Linked DNA regions of Azospira inquinata. Each later gene encodes a partner of the first gene's protein in a complex. Links are inferred from orthologs where the notes say so. Each region holds a gene or a part of one and is shown in the gene's direction. Other genes may lie near its edges.

Region 1 (8,753 bases):
CACCTGGAAAGACGGGCGTATCCGGGACATCATCAAGCAGACCACGGCCCAGCCGGGCAAAGAGCGGGACCAGATTTACCACGTCATCGATGTGTATAGCGCCGCCCGCAGCCGCAAGGGAGTTTCCATTGAACTGGCGGTGCGGGAGTGGGCCCGTCGGGATGCCCATGCGGCGGCCATCGTGGCTGAGGTGGATAACTGCCGCCTGGAAAACGCCCGACGCCTATTCGAGGAATATGGCCTGCCGGAAGGGGAAGCCAAGGCCCGCAGCCTGTTGCTCTACGCCTACGTTTTCGGCCAGAGCCTGATGATTTACGACCGTTTCGACCCGTCCCCCGCTTCCCTGCGGACCTGGATCGCGGACCATATTGTGCGGGCCGAGGACCGCTAGGTCCGGCGCCCTTCAAGCCACCGTTTCCAGGGCCTCCACCCGCCCCTCCGCCACCCGTAGCTGGCGCCCGCAGCGGGCCGCCATGGCTGGGTCGTGGGTAACCAACACCAGGGTGGTGCCCTGCTCCCGATTCAGGCGGAACATCAGAGCCATGATCTGGGCGCCGGTGGCCTGATCCAGATTGCCCGTGGGTTCATCCGCCAGAATCAGGCGAGGCGCCGGGGCAAAGGCCCGGGCCAGGGCCACCCGCTGCTGTTCCCCGCCAGACAGGTGCTTGGGGTAATGATCCAGACGCTCCCCCAGCCCCACCCGGGTAAGCCATTCCCGGGCCAGGGCGGCAGCGTTTTCCACCCCGGACAGTTCCAGGGGGAGCAGTACATTTTCCAAAGCGGTCAGAGCGGGAAGCAGCTGGAAAGATTGGAAGACAAAACCCAGCAAACGCCCCCGCAGCCGAGCCCGGCCATCCTCATCCAGCGCCACCAGGGAAATGCCGTCCAGACACACCTGCCCTCCGCTGGGCTGATCCAGCCCCGCCAGAAGACCCAGCAGGGTAGACTTGCCCGAGCCGGAGGCTCCCACCACCGCCACGGTTTCCCCGGGGTCAATGGCAAAATTCACATCCTGGAGAATGGTCAAACGCCCTTCCCCATCTCCCACGGTTTTGCAAAGATCACGGACTTCCAACAAGGATTGACTGGACATGATGAAAAAATATCTGGGTTTGGATTGGCGATGGCTGGGGCTGGGCAGCCTCTGCCTGATTATGCCCCTGCTGGCCGCCGCCGGGGCGCCCGTGGTGCTCATCTACGGAGATTCCCTCTCCGCCGGCTACGGCTTGCCCCGGGAAGCAGCTTGGCCCGTGTTGCTGGAAAAGCGGCTAGCCCAGGCCCACCTGAATTACCGGGTGGTGAATGCCAGTATTTCCGGGGAAACCACGGCGGGCGGCCTAGCCCGGCTGCCCCGGGCCCTGGGGGAACACCGTCCGGCGGTGGTGATACTGGAATTGGGGGCTAACGACGGTCTCCAGGGCCTGCCCCTAGCGGCCATGAACCATAACCTGGAAGCCATGGCGGGCCTGGCCCGCCAGGCGGGTGCCCGGGTGTTGCTGGTGGGTATGCGCCTGCCCCCCAATTACGGAAGCTACGGGGAAGATTTCCGGCACAGTTACCCGGCCCTGGCCCGGCGCCTCAAGCTACCTCTAGTGGATTTTCTCCTGGCGGGCATGGCCGACCAGCCCACCCTTTTTCAGGCGGACGGTCTCCATCCCGTGGCCGCGGCCCAGCCCCGCATTCTGGATAACGTGTGGCAGAAACTGGGGCCGCTACTGAAGGGTGGGCGCTAGAACCCGAGCCCCAGGCTCAGGGTTCCAGATCCAGTCCGGCGCTGCCGGCCTCCAGATGGCCCACCACCCGGGCTTCCGGGAAACCGGCCTGGTGGAAGCAGGCCAACACCTGATCCCGGGACTCGGGGGCGCAGCTGACCAGCAGGCCGCCCGAGGTCTGGGGATCGGTAACCAGCTTCTGCTGCCACTCCGGCAAAGTGTCCGCCCCCCGAACCTGGGCCCCATAGGCGGCCCAGTTACGTCCCGAGGCGCCGGTCGCCAGCCCTTCCTGGGCCAGGGCGACGGCCGCCGGAATAAGGGGCAGATCGGCAAAGCGTACCTTGGCCCGCAGGCCCGCGCCCCGGCAGATTTCCAGCAAATGGCCGGCAAAGCCAAAGCCGGTTACATCGGTCAGACCATGAACGCCTTCCATCTGGGCCAGGTCCGGCCCCACCCGGTTGAGCCGGGTGGTCAGGGCCACCATGGTGGCGTAATCCTCCGGCGCCAGCCGCCCCTTTTTCAGGGCCGCAGAAAGAATGCCGATGCCCAGGGGTTTCCCCAGAATGAGCAAATCCCCCGGTCGGGCGTCCCGATTGCGGCGCAGCTCCCGGGGATGGACCACCCCCAGGGCCACCAGACCGTAGATGGGCTCCAGCACGTCGATGGAATGGCCTCCGGCGATGGGAATGCCCGCCTCCTGGCAGATGGCGGCGCCGCCGGCAAGAATGCGCTCAATGGCAGGCAGAGGCAGCTTATCCAGGGGCATGCCCACCACCGCTAGAGCAAAGAGGGGACGGCCGCCCATGGCGTAGACGTCGGACAGGGCATTGGTGGCGGCGATGCGGCCAAAATCGTAGGGGTCATCCACGATGGGGGTGAAGAAGTCCGTGGTGGCTACAATGGCCTGCTCGTCGTTGAGCTGATACACGGCCGCATCGTCGGAGGACTCGGTGCCCACCAGCAGTTGGGGAGGAATCAGGGCGCTGGGGGTGGCGGCCAGGATTTTTTCCAGCACCGCCGGAGAAATTTTGCAGCCGCAGCCGCCCCCGTGGGAAAAGGCGGTAAGTTTTATCGCCTCGGATGAATTAGTTTCGGACATACGCGTATCGGGACCCCACGGGCCGGAGTGACCTTAAGCCCTTGGAAGCCGGTAGAATCCCGCCTCAAAAATTATTAAGGAAAGTCCCTATCATGCAGCAATACGGGGTGGCGACCGTAGCACAGCTGGACCAGTTTGCGGAAATCATCGATGTCCGCACCCCCAGTGAATACGCGGAAGACCACATTCCCGGGGCCATCAACTGCCCGGTGCTGGACGACGCCCAGCGGGCGGAGGTGGGCACCCTTTATAAGCAGGTTTCCCCCTTTGAAGCCCGTAAGCTGGGGGCCGCCCTGGTAGCGGTAAATATTGCCCACCACCTGCGCCAGCAATTTGCTGCCAAGCCCAAGGAATGGCGGCCCTTGGTGTATTGCTGGCGGGGCGGGCAACGCAGCGGCGCCATGGAAATTATCCTGCGCCAGGTGGGCTGGAAAGCCTGCAAGCTGGAAGGGGGCTACAAGGCCTATCGGCACCGGGTGCTGGAAGGGCTGGATGAACTGCCCGGACGCTTTGCCCTTCAGGTCATCAGCGGCCCCACGGGCAGCGGCAAAACCCGGTTGCTCCAGGCCATTGCCCGGGAAGGGGGGCAGATTCTGGATCTGGAAGCCCTGGCCTGCCACAAGGGCTCGGTGCTGGGGCTTTGCCCCGGCCAGCAGCAGCCCTCCCAGAAAGCGTTTGAAACCGCCCTCTGGCAGCAGCTGGAAGCGTTGGACCCAGCCCGACCTCTATTCGTTGAAGCGGAAAGCCGCAAGGTGGGTCGCCTGGCCTTGCCCACTGCCCTCCTCACTGCCATGGCCGCCGGACGCCGCCAGCCGGTGGCTGTGCCCATGGAAGCCCGGGTCGCCTACCTGCTGGAGGACTACGATTATTTCCTTACAGACCAGGAGGCCCTGCTGGCCCGCCTGGAACGGCTCAAGGAACTGGTGGGCAAGGAGGTGCTGGGGCGCTGGCAGTCCCTCATTGCCACAGGGGACTGGCCCGCCCTGGTAGCCGATCTCCTACAGCGCCACTACGACCCCCTCTATCAGCGCTCCCTGCGCCACTACGGGCCGGAGAACGGGAAGGGAGCCGCCCCCCTGGTGCTGGACAACCTGGACGGGGCCACCCTGACCCGGGCCGCCCGGGAACTGCTAGCCGCCAGCGCCGCCTTTTAAGGTCGGCGCCCGCCCTTCCCCCGCTCCCGATACGGGCCGCCGGGCGCAGAGGCGCTGCAATACCTGGTGCCGCCCGGCCACGGTCACCGGGCCTTCCTGAAAATCCTCCACCACCAGCCCGGCGGACAGGGCCCAATCCCCCAATTCCCCGGGTTGGAGTAGGTGTTCCGCCCGGCGGGGCGGCCCCAGGGCTTCCTGGCCCACCATGAAGGTTTCGTAAAGCAGAACGCCTCCGGGTTTCAGGGTGGGGCCTAAATGGGGCAGCAAAGGGCGATGGAGATAACGGCTCACCACCAGGGCGTCAAAGAGGTCCCGTTCCCAGGGCCAGGGCGCTCCCTCCAGGTCCGCCCAGAATGGCTGGATGCCCGGAATACCTTCCAGGCTCGCCAAAGCCTCCCGGTCTTGATCTGCCGCCACCACCCTTAGCCCCCGGGCCGCCAAATAACGGGCGTGGCGCCCCCGACCACAGGCCAGATCCAACACCCGGCTGCCGGGCGCCAGATCATTCCCATGGGCGACGATCCAGGGCGACGGCTCCCCTAAGGGGGTAGGCCTAGCCTTCTCCCCCTCGGACACGGAATTTCCATTAGACTTCAATTGCTTTCCCCTGCTGACGTAAAGATGGAGGCGTGATAAATTTTTGCGCTGCACCATACAATAAAAATACCGGGGGAGTTTCACCCGGGCCCCACCGGAGCGGACGGCCACCCAGCCGCCACCCTTTCGCCACTGCCGACCCATAGGTGAATCATGCTGGAACAACACTACCTGACGAGCCTTTTCGAGCCCAAAGCCGTCGCCGTCATCGGCGCCTCCGACCGGGAAGGGTCGGTGGGTAACGTCATTTTGCGCAATCTCCTGGAAGGGGGCTACCAGGGACGCCTTTACCCCATTAACTCCAAGCACGAAACGGTGCAAGGCTTACAGGCCTATAAATCCATAGAGGAAATCGGTGCTCGGGTAGAGCTGGCGGTGATCGCCACCAAGCCCCGCAGCGTACCGGAAATCGTGGAGCAGTGCGGGCGTAGCGGGGTCAAGTTCGCCATCGTTATTACCGCCGGTTTTGCCGAGGCGGGCCATACGGGGGCGGCCCTGGAACGGAAGATGTTGGAAATCGCCCGCAGCTACAACGTGCGCATCCTGGGCCCCAACTGTCTCGGCCTCATCCGTCCCGCCATCAAGCTCAACGCCACCTTCGCCCAGGTGTCCGCCAATCCGGGCAATCTGGCTTTGGTGTCCCAGTCCGGCGCCCTCTGTTCCGCCATCCTGGACTGGGCCAAGGTGAACGGGGTGGGCTTTTCCTCGGTCATTTCCCTGGGGGGCTCCAGTGACATGGATTTCGGGGAAATTCTGGATTACCTGGTCTATGACCACCGCACCCACTACATCCTGATGTACGTGGAAGGCATCCGCAACGCCCGGCGCTTCATGAGTTCCCTCCGCTCGGCGGCCCGCATCAAGCCCATTATTCTGCTCAAGGCCGGGCGCTACGCCTCCGGTTCCGCCGCCGCCCAGGTCCATTCCGGGGTAGCCGCCGGCTCGGACGCCGTATTTGACGCGGCCATCAAACGGGCCGGAGTGGTACGGGTTCGGAATATCGGCCAGCTGTTCTACGCCGCCCGGGGGCTGGCTTCCAAATTCCGTCCCGGCGGCAACCGGCTGCTGATCATGACCAACGGGGGCGGCCCCGGCGCCATGGCGGCGGATCGGGCCACGGAGCTGGGCATTCCCCTGGCCACCCTGGCGCCCCAGACCGTCACCGCCCTAAACGGGGTGCTGCCCCCCAACTGGTCCCACGCCAATCCGGTGGATATTGTGGGGGACGCCACCCCGGAACGTTACCGGGACGCCATTCTGGCCTGTACCCAGGCGGAAGAAATCGACGGCCTACTGGTCATGCTCACCCCCCAGGCCATGACCCAGCCGGAGGAAGTGGCCCGGGCGGTGATCAGCGCCAGCGAAACCTGCGCCAAGCCCATCGTCGCCTGCTGGATGGGGGAAGAACACACCCTGGCCTGCCGCCGCCTACTCACGGAGGCGGGCATTCCCGCCTTCCGCATGCCGGAAACGGCGGTGGATCTGTTCTCCCACATTTCCACCTACTACCGTAACCAGAAGCTTCTGCTGCAAACCCCGGACCCGGCGCCCCGTCAGGCCAAGAGCGAGACGGAAGGGGCCAAGATGCTGATCGAGGCGGTGCTATCCGAACGGCGCAAGGTGCTCTCCGAAATGGAATCCAAGTCCGTGCTCCGGGCTTTCAAGGTGCCCGTGGCCCAGACCATGGTGGCCCGCACCCCCACGGAAGCCCTGCTCCTGGCGGAACAGATCGGTTTCCCCCTGGCCATGAAGGTGGATTCCCCCGACCTCTCCCGCAAATCCGAGGTGGGCGGGGTGCGCCTCAACATTGCCAACGCGGCGGCGGTGCGCAACGCCTATCACGACATCATCGACACGGTCGGCCGCAACGTGCCCGACGCCCGGATCAACGGGGTTTCCATCGAACCCTTCGTGGCCCGACCCCATGGTCGGGAACTCAAGGTGGGGGTGCTGCGGGACCGGATTTTCGGGCCCGTTATCACCCTGGGAGTGGGCGGGGCGGAATGCGAAATTTTCGGTGACACGGCCATCGCCCTCCCCCCCCTGAACAGCTATCTGGCCCAGGACCTGATCCGTTCCACCCGGGCCGCCCGGCTCCTGGAAAATTACCGCAACATGCCCCCGGCCAATCTCCAGGCCTTGGAGGACGTGCTGCTGCGCATTTCCCAGATGGTCTGCGAATTGCCCTGGATTCAGGAACTGGACCTCAATCCCCTGATCGTGGATGAAAACGGCGCGGTGGCCGCCGACGCCCGTATCGTCATCGACTACGCGGCCCCGGCGGATGACCGCTATTCCCACATGGCCATCCACCCCTACCCTTCCCACCTGATCGACGACTGGGTGCTGCCGGATGGCCAGATCGTGACTCTGCGGCCCATCCGCCCGGAAGACGCGGAAATGGAAAAGGAATTCGTCGCCCAGCTATCCGAGGAAAGCAAGTACTACCGCTTCATGGACACCCTGCGGGAATTGACCCAATCCATGCTGGTACGCTTTACCCAGATCGACTACGACCGGGAAATGGCCTTTGTGGCCGTCACGGAAAAGGAAGGCAAGGAGGTCCAGATCGGGGTGGCCCGCTACGTCTCCAACCCGGACGGGGAAACGGTGGAATTCGCCCTGGCGGTCTCGGACCAATGGCAGAAACACGGTATTGGCCGCCGCCTCATGGCCGCCATCGTGGATTGCGCCCGCAGCAAGGGCTATCGGGCGGTGGTGGGGGACGTACTATCGGGCAATGCAAAAATGTTCAAACTCATGACCAGCTTAGGCTTCGCCGTTCATCCCCATCCGGAGGATTCCACCGTAAAACGGGTGATTCTCAGCCTGCAAGACTAACCGTTCCAGGGGGTGGGCCCGTCGGCACCGGAGGTGGCGACCCGGGTTCCCGCCCCCGCCAATGCAAAAGGCCGGTAACCCGAAGGGGCAACCGGCCTTTTTTTGCCATCTCCCCGACCTGGCGGGGAACGGGATTACTTGCTGTTCACGTCGTAGGGATAGGATTTCTGGGCCACCTTGGCCGCCTGAAAACCGGCCTGTTCGGCGGGGGAAAGATCCTTGTCCCACCACAGGGCCCGGCCCTGGCGCTGGTCTTCCACCCATTCCGGGTGCTGGGCCAGCTGCTCGCGCATGAACTTGGTGTGTTCGGATTCGTAAATCGCCATGGGTCTATGTCCGGAAAGCAGTAAAGAAGGAGGCATTATAACCGGCTTGCCCCCGCCCCAGCGGGAACGGAACGGCAGGGCGCTCCCCGGGTACGAGCTTCCTGCCCCCGGGAGCCGCCCTGAGGGCCTCACCGCCTCATTGATAAACGATGGGCCGGGCACTGCCGGCGCAGTAATCATCCAGAAAGGCGTCAATAGTCTCCACCTCCGGCGTTTCCGTCGCCACGGCCTCTATGGAGGCCTTGAAGCAAAGCGCCTGGGCGCCCTGAATAAACAGGCTGCGCTGCCCCTCCTTGTCCAGCAGTTCATAGCCCTGCTGGGCCGGATAGGCCAGGACCGAATAGGATTCGCTGTTATAGACCAGGTTCAGCATTGTGTACCTCCAGCTTCTCTAGGGGAAAACCGGGCGCGGGGAACGCCTTCTACCCTCCCCAGGTGGAGGCGGTCACCGGGTTTTCAAGGGGGAGGAAAAAGGGGCGGAGTGGGGCGCCCGAGCCACCATGTCCACGTCATTTCCCTGTAACGGGGAAGGGGTAGAAAAGACCCTACCCCCTTCCCTTGGAGCACAGCCATGTACTATATCAATCCCAACGCGGGCACCCTGAGCCTGAACGCTATCGACCATTTCGCCGGGCTGGTGCATCTGGCTCTGGATCAGGGAGAACGGGCCCTGACCGTAGTGCGGTCAGCCCAGGAAGATTGCCTCTCCAACCTCTCCCGGCACAGCCAGGAAAATGCCCCGAACCTCTCCCATGCCCTGGGGGAAAGCCTCAAGGACCACGCCATCCAGTTTTCCCAGGATTGGCTGGATACCTGGATCAGCGCCCAGGAACAACTGATCCAGTCCTTTGAATCCCAGGCCCACGGCATTAACGAATATCTGGCCTACAGCATCGACAAGGCTAGCCGGGCCACCCCCCAGGAAATTCTGCCCGCCGTACAGTTGATTCAGGAAACCGTCACCAGCCTGAGCGACACCGCGGCCAAGGTCACGGAAGGCCTGGAAGAGTCCCTGGATGCCGCC
Region 2 (8,932 bases), 140 kb from region 1 along the record:
GCCATTGAAGGGGCCGGTCTGCCGGTCCAGCTACCGGTTTTCATCAAACTCAATACGGGCATGAACCGGCTTGGCTTCACCGCCGCCACCCTGCCCGCCGCCCAGGCCTTCCTGGCCCAGGCCAAGGCCATCGGGGACGTGGCCTACATGACCCACTTTGCCGATGCGGACGATCCCCGGGGCGTGGATTGGCAAATCCAGCGTTTCGATGCCCTGGTGGGGGGCTGGCGGGGCACCGTGTCTCTGGCCAATTCCGCCGCCCTGTTGCGCCATCCCCAGGCAGTGCGGGGCTGGGCCCGGCCTGGCATCGTGCTCTACGGTAGCAGCCCCTTTGCGGATCAGTCCGCTGCCGATCTAGGCCTCAAGCCGGTGATGAGTCTGGAAAGCGAAATTCTCACGGTTCAGGAACTGGCTCCCGGGGAACGGGTGGGCTACGGCGGTCTGTTTGAAGCCCAGGCTCCCACCCGGATCGGCGTGGTGGCCTGTGGCTATGCGGACGGTTATCCCCGCCACGCCCCCACCGGCACCCCCATGCTGGTGGATGGCCACCGTTCCCGGCTCCTGGGCCGGGTGTCCATGGACATGCTGTGCTGCGATCTCACCGACCTGCCCCAGGCCGGGGTGGGCAGCCAGGTGACCCTGTGGGGCGGGGACCTGCCCGCCGACGAGGTGGCCAGTGCCGCCGGCACCATCAGCTATGAGCTGTTCTGCGCCGTGGCCCCCCGGGTGCCCATGAGCCACGTGGGCGGTCAGGCGGACGTGGCCTGAGGCCGTCCTTCCGGCCACCCCCAGGGGGGTGGCCGGAACGCTGGATTTTGGGCGCCCCGGGTGCCCAGGCTTTGTCTCTTCCCCCTCCCGTTTCCGGCGTCCGCCGGGCGGGGAGGGGAGTGTTGCGCCCTCGGGCCCTCCCTCCGGGGGGCGCCCGCCCGGGCCCCATTCCTTGAGGTATGCTCCCGCCCATGGTGAAAAAAAGCGAAAAAAGCGTCTATATCTGCACCGAGTGCGGCACCCAGCTGCCCAAGTGGCAGGGCCAGTGCCCGGGCTGTAACGCCTGGAATACCCTGGTGGAAAGCGTGGCGGAAAAGCCCGTGGCCAACAACCGCTTCCAGTCCCTGGCCCCCACCACCCCCAAGCTCCAGCCCCTGGCGGAAATTGAGGCCCGGGAGGCGGTGCGCCTGCCCACGGGCATCGGGGAGCTGGACCGGGCCCTGGGGGGCGGGCTGGTGGCTGGCGGGGTGGTGCTTATCGGCGGGGACCCGGGCATCGGTAAAAGTACTCTGCTGCTCCAGGCCCTGGCCAACCTTACCCGCCAGTCCCCGGCCCTGGGGGCCCTTTATGTGAGCGGGGAAGAATCGGGGGAACAGGTGGCCCTGCGGGCCAAGCGCCTGCAACTGGAGGTGGGGGATCTGCCCCTGCTGGCGGAAATTAACCTGGAGCGCATTCTGGCGGTGTTGCAGGAGGCCCGGCCCCAGGTGGCGGTGATCGATTCCATCCAGACCCTGTGGTCCGAGCAGCTCACTTCCGCTCCCGGCTCCGTGGCCCAGGTGCGGGAATGCTCGGCCCAGCTCACCCGGCTGGCCAAGCAGAGCGGCATTACGGTGATTCTGGTGGGCCATGTGACCAAGGACGGGGCCCTGGCCGGTCCCCGGGTGCTGGAGCACATTGTGGATACGGTGCTCTATTTCGAGGGGGATACCCATTCCAGCTTCCGCCTTATCCGGGCCTTCAAGAACCGCTTTGGGGCGGTGAATGAGCTGGGGGTGTTCGCCATGACCGACAAGGGGCTGAAGGGGGTGAATAACCCCTCCGCCCTGTTCCTCTCCCAGCATGCCCAGGATGTGCCCGGCTCCTGTGTCATGGTGACCCAGGAGGGCACCCGGCCCCTGCTGGTAGAAATCCAGGCCCTGGTGGATGGGGCCATGGGGGGCAATCCCCGGCGCCTCACCGTGGGCCTGGAGCAGAACCGGCTGGCCATGCTCCTGGCCGTGCTGCACCGTCATGCGGGCATCGGCTGCTACGACCAGGATGTGTTCGTCAATGCGGTGGGGGGGGTGAAAATTTCCGAACCGGCGGCGGACCTGGCGGTGCTGCTGGCCGTGGTGTCCTCCCTGCGCAACCGGCCCCTGGCGCCCAAGCTGGTGGTCTTTGGGGAAGTGGGCCTCACCGGGGAAATCCGTCCCGCCCCCCGGGGCCAGGAACGGCTGCGGGAAGCGGCCAAACTGGGCTTCACCCGGGCTCTGGTGCCCGCCGCCAATCTGCCCCGCCAGCCCCTGGAAGGCATGGAGGTCCAGGGCGTGGCCCGGCTGGAAGAGGCGTTACAACTGGCCTTTGGGGACTGACGGAGCGGGAAAGGGTGGGGTAGGGTCTGGCAGGGCTGGGGCCGGAAGAAAGTAGGGCCAAAGGTAGGTAGGGGGGCGCTGGGGATTCTTGTTAATTCCCGTTTCCAGAGGCCCCGTGGCCTGGGCGCTGGGCTTGGGGGGCTGCCCCGCCGCCAGAATCCGCCCCCTGGCGATTTCAACCCAACCCAACCCAACCCAACCCAACCCAACCCAACCCAACCCAACCCAACCCAACCCAACCCCTCTCCCCCTGATCCCGCCCTTCCGCTAGCATAGCTTCCTGATTTTCATCTCTCCCGGCAGGCCCTCCGGTGTTTCGTCCGGTGTCGGCCCCCGGATTTTTCTGGAGTGTCTTGCCCATGCATCCGGATACCGATCTCCGCCCCCTGTTCAGCGCCCGTTACGGCCAGCCCACCGCGTTTCCTCTGCCGGACACCAATGAGGTGTTGCACAGCCTGCTGGAACACCGCTCCGTGCGGGCTTTCCGGCCCGATCCCCTGGCGCCGGGCCTCCTGGAAACCCTGGTGGCGGCGGCCCAATCCGCCTCCTCCTCTTCCAATCTCCAGGTGTGGAGCCTGGTGGCGGTCCAGGACCCGGCCCGCAAGGCCCGGCTGGCCGAGTATTGCGGCAACCAGGCCCATGTGGCGGCCTGTCCCCTGTTCCTGGCCTGGCTGGCGGACCTGTCCCGTCTGGAACGGGTGGCCCGGCGCTTGGACCAGCCCAGCGCCGCCCTGGATACCCTGGAAATGGGCCTGGTGGGGGTGATCGACGCGGCCCTGGCGGCCCAGAACGCGGTGGTGGCCGCCGAATCCCTGGGCCTGGGCACGGTCTATATCGGCGGCCTGCGCAACCGGGTGCCCGAGGTGGCCCGGGAGCTGGAACTGCCGCCCCATGTTTTTCCCGTCTTCGGCCTGTGCGTTGGCTATCCGGATTCGGCCAAGCTGCCCCGGGTCAAGCCCCGTCTGCCCCAGACCACGGTACTGCATCGGGAACGCTATCGGGTGGATGAGGCCGGGGAGGCGGCGGCCATCGCCGATTACGACCACACCATGAGCGCCTTTTACCGGGGAGCGGGTATCCGGGCGGAAGGCTGGACGCCCCATTCGGCCAACCGGGTGAAGGGGCCGGAAAGCCTTTCGGGGCGGGACAAACTGGCCGACTTTTTCAGGGGACAGGGCTTCCCTCTGAAATAGCCGGGGAGGCCCTGGCGATTCCCTATCCCCGGTGAAGGCCGTCCCGGGCGCCCCTCCCGGGCCTTGCCCCGGACCGCCAGGTGGCATAAGGTTTTGCCTTAATGCTGAATGGAAGTTGGCGGTGGGCTTGATCCTCCCCGGGCCGTGGACTGAAAAGCCCGTGGTTTCTAGCTGGGGCGGGGGTAAAAACCTAGATCCAGGGAATACGCCCCTCTCCGGGCGGTTTTTGGGGGAGGGAGGTGGCCCACTGCTCCGGGGTCCCCGGCAGCGCTGGACCGCCGTCCTGCCCCCACCCCCATACTAAAGCCGACTCCGACTCCGACTCCGACTCCGACTCCGACTCCGACTCCGACTCCGACTCCGACTCCGACTCCGACTCCGACTCCGACTCCGACTCCGACTCCGACTCCGACTCCGACTCCGACTCCGACTCCGACTCCGGCCTCGCCCCCTTTTGCCGAAAGCCCTGCCCATGACCCCCTCCCTTTCCTTCTGGCGCCTGGTCTGGCGTTTGCTGCGCCGGGACTGGCGGGCCGGGGAGCTGGGTCTGCTGGCGGCTTCCCTGGTGGTGGCGGTGGCCAGCCTGTGTTCCGTGGCCTTTTTTACCGACCGGGTACAGCGGGCCCTGGAACTGGAATCCCACCAGCTGCTGGGGGCGGACCTGCTGCTCACGGCGGATCATCCCTGGGCCCCCCGTTTTGCCGCGGAGGCGGCCCGGCGGGGCTTAATCCAGGCCCGCAGCGCCACCTTCCCCAGTATGTTGATGGGCCAGGGCGACCGGCCCCAGCTGGCGGAAATCAAGGCGGTCAGTCCGGCCTATCCCCTGCGGGGGCGGCTGCGCCTGGCCCCGGCCCCCGGTGCGCCGGACCGGGAGACCCGGGCCATTCCTGCTCCCGGCCAAATCTGGCTGGAGGAACGGCTGGCCCGGGAATTTCCCCCGGGCTCCCGGGTCCAGGTGGGGCAGAGCCAGTTGGGGGTGGCCGGGGTGCTCACCCAGGAACCGGATCGGGGGGTGAGCCTCTTCAGCGTTGCTCCCCGGCTGCTGATGAATGAGGGGGATTTGCCCGCCACCGGCCTGATCCAGCCCGGCAGCCGAGTGCAGTACCGGCTCCTGCTGGCTGGGCCGCCGGGGCCCATCGCCGCCTACCGGGCCTGGGCCTTGCCCCGGCTGGGCCGGGGGGAACACCTGGAAGACGGGGGCAATGCCCGGCCGGAAATGCGCAACGCCCTGGACCGGGCCCGCCAGTTTCTCGGGCTAGCCTCCCTGCTGGCAGTGATACTGGCGGCCGCCGGGGTGGCCCTGGCCGCCCGCCGCTATCTGCAACGCCATCTGGATGCCTGCGCCGTCATGCGCTGCCTGGGGGCCACCCAGGGACGACTCCTGGGCCTCTTCCTCGGCCAGTTCCTGCTCCTGGGCCTGGGGGGCTCCCTCGCCGGGGTGGCCCTGGGGTGGGGCGCCCACTGGCTGCTCCAATGGCTGTTGGCGGGCCTCTTGGCCACGCCCCTGCCACCCCCGTCTCCGGTGCCCGCCTTCCAGGGGCTGGCGGCGGGGCTGGTGCTGCTCTTTGGCTTCGCCCTGCCCCCCCTGATCCAATTGGGCCGAGTGGATACCCTGCGGGTGCTGCGCCGGGAACTGGGGGCGCCCGCCGCCGGGGCCCTGGCTTCCTACGGCCTGGGGCTGGCAGCCCTGGCCGGGCTGGTGTTCTGGGCCGCCGGGGAACCTCGCCTGGGGGCCTACGCCAGCCTGGGCTTTCTCGGCCTGCTGGCCGTGGACGGGGCCCTGGCCTGGGGCCTGCTGTACCTCCTGGGCCGCTGGCGTCGCCACCGGGGGCCGGGGGGGCTGGGCCATTTTGGCTGGCGCTACGCCCTCATGGGTCTGGAGCGTCGGGCGGGAGCTACGGTGGCCCAGGTGGTGGCCCTGTCCCTGGGCCTGACCGCCCTGCTGTTGCTTACCGTGACCCGGGGGGATTTGCTGGCGTCCTGGCACCGGGCCCTGCCGGCGGACGCCCCCAATCGCTTTGTTATCAACATTCAGCCGGAACAGCGTCAGGCGGTGGGGGCCTTTCTTCGGGCCCGGGGCTTACCCGTAACCCTGGCCCCTATGGTGCGGGCCCGGCTGGTGGCGGTGAATGGTCGCCCGGTGACTCCAGACAGCTATCCGGAGGACCAGGCCCGGCGCCTGGTGGAGCGGGAATTCAATCTTTCCTGGCGGGACACCCTACCTGAGGGCAATCGCCAGGGGGCGGGACGCTGGTTTCGTCCCGGGGACAAGGGGGTGGCCTCCCTGGAAGAGGGGCTGGCCAAGACCCTGGGCCTAGGGGTGGGGGACCGGCTCAACTTTACCGTGGCCGGGGAGCGGCTGGCCGTGACCGTGGTGGGCCTGCGCCGCCTGTCCTGGGATTCCATGCGGGTGAATTTTTTTGTGCTGACCCCCACCGGGGTGCTGGAGGATTATCCGGCCAGCTGGATTACCAGCTTTTATCTGCCCCCTGCCCGGGCCGAGGTGGAAGGGGCCCTGGTTCAGGCCTTCCCCAATCTCACGGTTATTGATGTGGGGGCCATTCTGGCCCAGTTGCAGGACATTCTGGATCAGGTGGCGGCGGCGGTGCAGTTTGTTTTTCTCTTCACCCTGGCCGCCGGTCTGCTGGTGCTCTATGCCGCCCTGGCCGTGTCCCGGGACGAGCGGCGCTATGAGTTGGCCCTATTGCGGGCCCTGGGCGCCCGACGGCGGCAGTTGTCCTTGGCCGTGTTCGGGGAATTTGCCCTGGTGGGGGGGCTGGCTGGGCTCATCGCTGCCGGGGGCAGCCAGGCCGTGGGCTGGCTTCTGGCCCGGGAGGTGTTTCACCTGAGCTACGGGGCCTCCCTATGGGCCTTCCCTCTGGCCAGCCTGGGCGGTGCCCTGGTGGTGGCCGCCCTGGGGAGCTGGTTTGCCCGGCCCCTGTTCCAGGCGCCGCCCATGGAGGCCCTGCGGGCGGGGGAATAGGGGGTGGGACGGGGAGGGGCGACGGCGGGGCCCGGAATGGTACAATTCCGCCCCTTGAACGCCCGGACCCCGGCCTTTTCCGCCCCGGCCCTTGACTGTTTCCGAAAGCCTTTTCTCCATGAGCGCAGAACTCCAGGCAATTGCGGCCGAAGCCCAGCGGCGGCGCACCTTTGCCATTATTTCCCACCCGGATGCGGGTAAAACCACCTTGACGGAAAAGCTCCTCCTCTTCGGGGGAGCCATTCAGGCCGCCGGGACGGTGAAAGCCAAGAAGAGCGGCCGCCACGCCACGTCGGACTGGATGGAAATCGAAAAGCAGCGGGGCATTTCCGTAGCCTCTTCCGTGATGCAGTTCGAGTACGGGGACCATGTGGTGAATCTGCTGGACACCCCGGGGCACCAGGACTTTTCGGAAGATACCTACCGGGTGCTGTCCGCCGTGGACTCGGCCCTCATGGTTATTGACGGGGCCAAGGGGGTGGAACCCCAGACCATCAAGCTGTTGGAGGTCTGCCGCCTGCGCACCACCCCCATCCTCACCTTCATCAACAAGCTGGACCGGGAAGTGCGGGACCCCTTCGACCTCTTGGACGAAGTGGAATCGGTGCTGAAAATCACCTGCGCCCCTATCACCTGGCCCATCGGCATGGGCAAGACCTTCCGGGGGGTGTATCACCTGGCCAATCAGACCGTGGCCCTGTTCAAGGCCGGGGAGGGCAAGGACCCGGAAATCGTCCATGGTCTGGATCACCCGTCCCTGGCCGGGTTTAGCCAAGAAATCGCCAAGCTCAAGGAAGATCTGGAACTCCTGGCGGCGGCCAATACCTTTGATCAGGAAGCTTTCCTCGACGGTACCCTGACCCCGGTGTTTTTTGGCTCCGCCATCAATAATTTCGGCGTCCGGGAAATTCTGGACGCCCTGGTGGCGGAAGCCCCGGCCCCCATGCCCCGGCATACCTCGGAACGCATGGTGGGGGCGGATGAGAGCAAATTCTCCGGCTTCATCTTCAAGATTCAGGCCAATATGGACCCGGCCCACCGGGACCGGGTGGCTTTCCTGCGGGTCTGCTCCGGCCACTTCGAGCGGGGCATGAAACTCTGGCAGGTGCGGACCGGCAAGGAAATCCGGGCGACCCAGGTGGTGGCCTTCCTTTCTCAACGGCGGGAGACCATCGAAGACGCCTGGCCCGGGGACATCATTGGTCTCTTCAACCACGGCAGCATCCAGATCGGGGATTCTTTTACCGAAGGGGAAACCCTCCATTACACCGGGATTCCCTATTTCGCCCCGGAAATGTTCCGGGCAGCGCGTCCTAAAAATCCCTCAAAAATGAAGCAGTTCCATAAGGGACTTGAACAATTAGGTGAGGAAGGGGCGATCCAGGTCTTCAAGCCCGAATCGGGCTATGAGGTGATTCTGGGGGCCGTGGGGGTGCTCCAGTTTGAAGTGGTGGCCCACCGGCTGGCCACGGAATACGGGGTGGAAGTGTTGCTGGAGCCCAAATCCCTCTACGGGGCCCGCTGGGTGACCTGCGAGCAGCCCGAAGAACTGGCCCGTTTCGAGCGGGAAAACGGCGCCAATCTGGCCCAGGATGCGTCTGGCAGCATGGCTTACCTGGCCCCCACCCGGGTCAATCTGGAACTGACCCAGGAGCGTTTTCCCCTGATCCAGTTCCACACTACCCGGGAATTGACCGTGACCCTGGGGGCGGACGCCTGAAGCGGAATAGGCCGGGGAGGGGCGGGCTTAGTCCCGCCGGGCCGTTTCCTCTCTCCTGGGGCCTTTTCCGTGGGAGTGAGGGGCTGCCCCGGGGCGGCGTAAATACTGGTGCTCCGCCCCGGCGTATGTTGCAAAAGGCTTACCCCGCCCTCATGCCCCGTATAATGGCTTCCTGATTATCCATAACTAGGGTTTGCGACCCATGGGCTCCCGGCGCTCCTTTTTTATCACCGGTTTCACCGTTGGCCTGCTTTGGCTGGGCTTGCTGGTCTGGGTTGCCCTGGATTTATTCCACGCCCGGGAAGAAACCCTGGCCGGGTCGGCGGCCCAGCAGAGCACCCTGGCCCGGGTGCTGGAAGGCAATCTCCAGCTTTCCATTCAGACCATTGATCTCCAGCTCCGGGATTTTGTCAGCCGCTATGAGTCCCCTATTGCGGCGGGGGCACCCCGCTCCCAGGTTGAGCCGGATCTGACCCACAACCTGGGCCTTTTCCCCCAGGTGCTGAGCTTCCGGGTGGCGGATGAAAACGGCATTTACCGTTACGATGCCTCCGGCGAGCTGGCCACCGGGGTGAATATCGCCGACCGGGAATACTTTCAGCGGCTTAAAAACAATCCCCGAGCCGGGCTGGTGATGGCCGCCCCCATTTATTCCCGGGTCAGCAGCGAATGGGTGATGACCCTGGCCCGTCGCCTC

What was found.
Region 2: the proteins of Azoinq_RS13955 (region 1) and Azoinq_RS14560 are in contact, whole or in part, in a cryo-EM structure (PDB 9GE8), measured with the Escherichia coli proteins. The link is inferred for Azospira inquinata from one-to-one orthologs.

What each region holds. Positions count from the first base shown.
Region 1 is NZ_CP064782.1:3,092,195-3,100,947, reverse strand. Bases 1-2,912 are described here. They hold Azoinq_RS13955 (arylesterase), read left to right. Parts: upstream 1-1,091; coding sequence 1,092-1,733; downstream 1,734-2,912. Other genes in these bases: mnmH (tRNA 2-selenouridine(34) synthase MnmH), read left to right, coding at 2,904-2,912; selD (selenide, water dikinase SelD), read right to left, coding at 1,750-2,811; Azoinq_RS13960 (ABC transporter ATP-binding protein), read right to left, coding at 404-1,093; Azoinq_RS13965 (TetR/AcrR family transcriptional regulator), read left to right, coding at 1-391. Also shown: more of mnmH, read left to right, coding at 2,913-3,965; Azoinq_RS13940 (class I SAM-dependent methyltransferase), read right to left, coding at 3,942-4,541; Azoinq_RS13935 (bifunctional acetate--CoA ligase family protein/GNAT family N-acetyltransferase), read left to right, coding at 4,716-7,403; Azoinq_RS13930 (DUF3460 family protein), read right to left, coding at 7,538-7,729; Azoinq_RS13925 (DUF3567 family protein), read right to left, coding at 7,866-8,102; Azoinq_RS13920 (hypothetical protein), read left to right, coding at 8,301-8,753. UniProt on the Escherichia coli protein: TesA is a multifunctional esterase that can act as a thioesterase, lysophospholipase and protease.
Region 2 is NZ_CP064782.1:3,235,434-3,244,365, reverse strand. The notes cover bases 3,669-6,759. They hold Azoinq_RS14560 (ABC transporter permease), read left to right. Parts: upstream 3,669-4,004; coding sequence 4,005-6,515; downstream 6,516-6,759. Other genes in these bases: Azoinq_RS14555 (peptide chain release factor 3), read left to right, coding at 6,634-6,759. In the rest of the region: alr (alanine racemase), read left to right, coding at 1-768; DNA repair protein RadA, read left to right, coding at 960-2,339; Azoinq_RS14565 (NADPH-dependent oxidoreductase), read left to right, coding at 2,699-3,532; more of Azoinq_RS14555, read left to right, coding at 6,760-8,235; Azoinq_RS14550 (bifunctional diguanylate cyclase/phosphodiesterase), read left to right, coding at 8,438-8,932.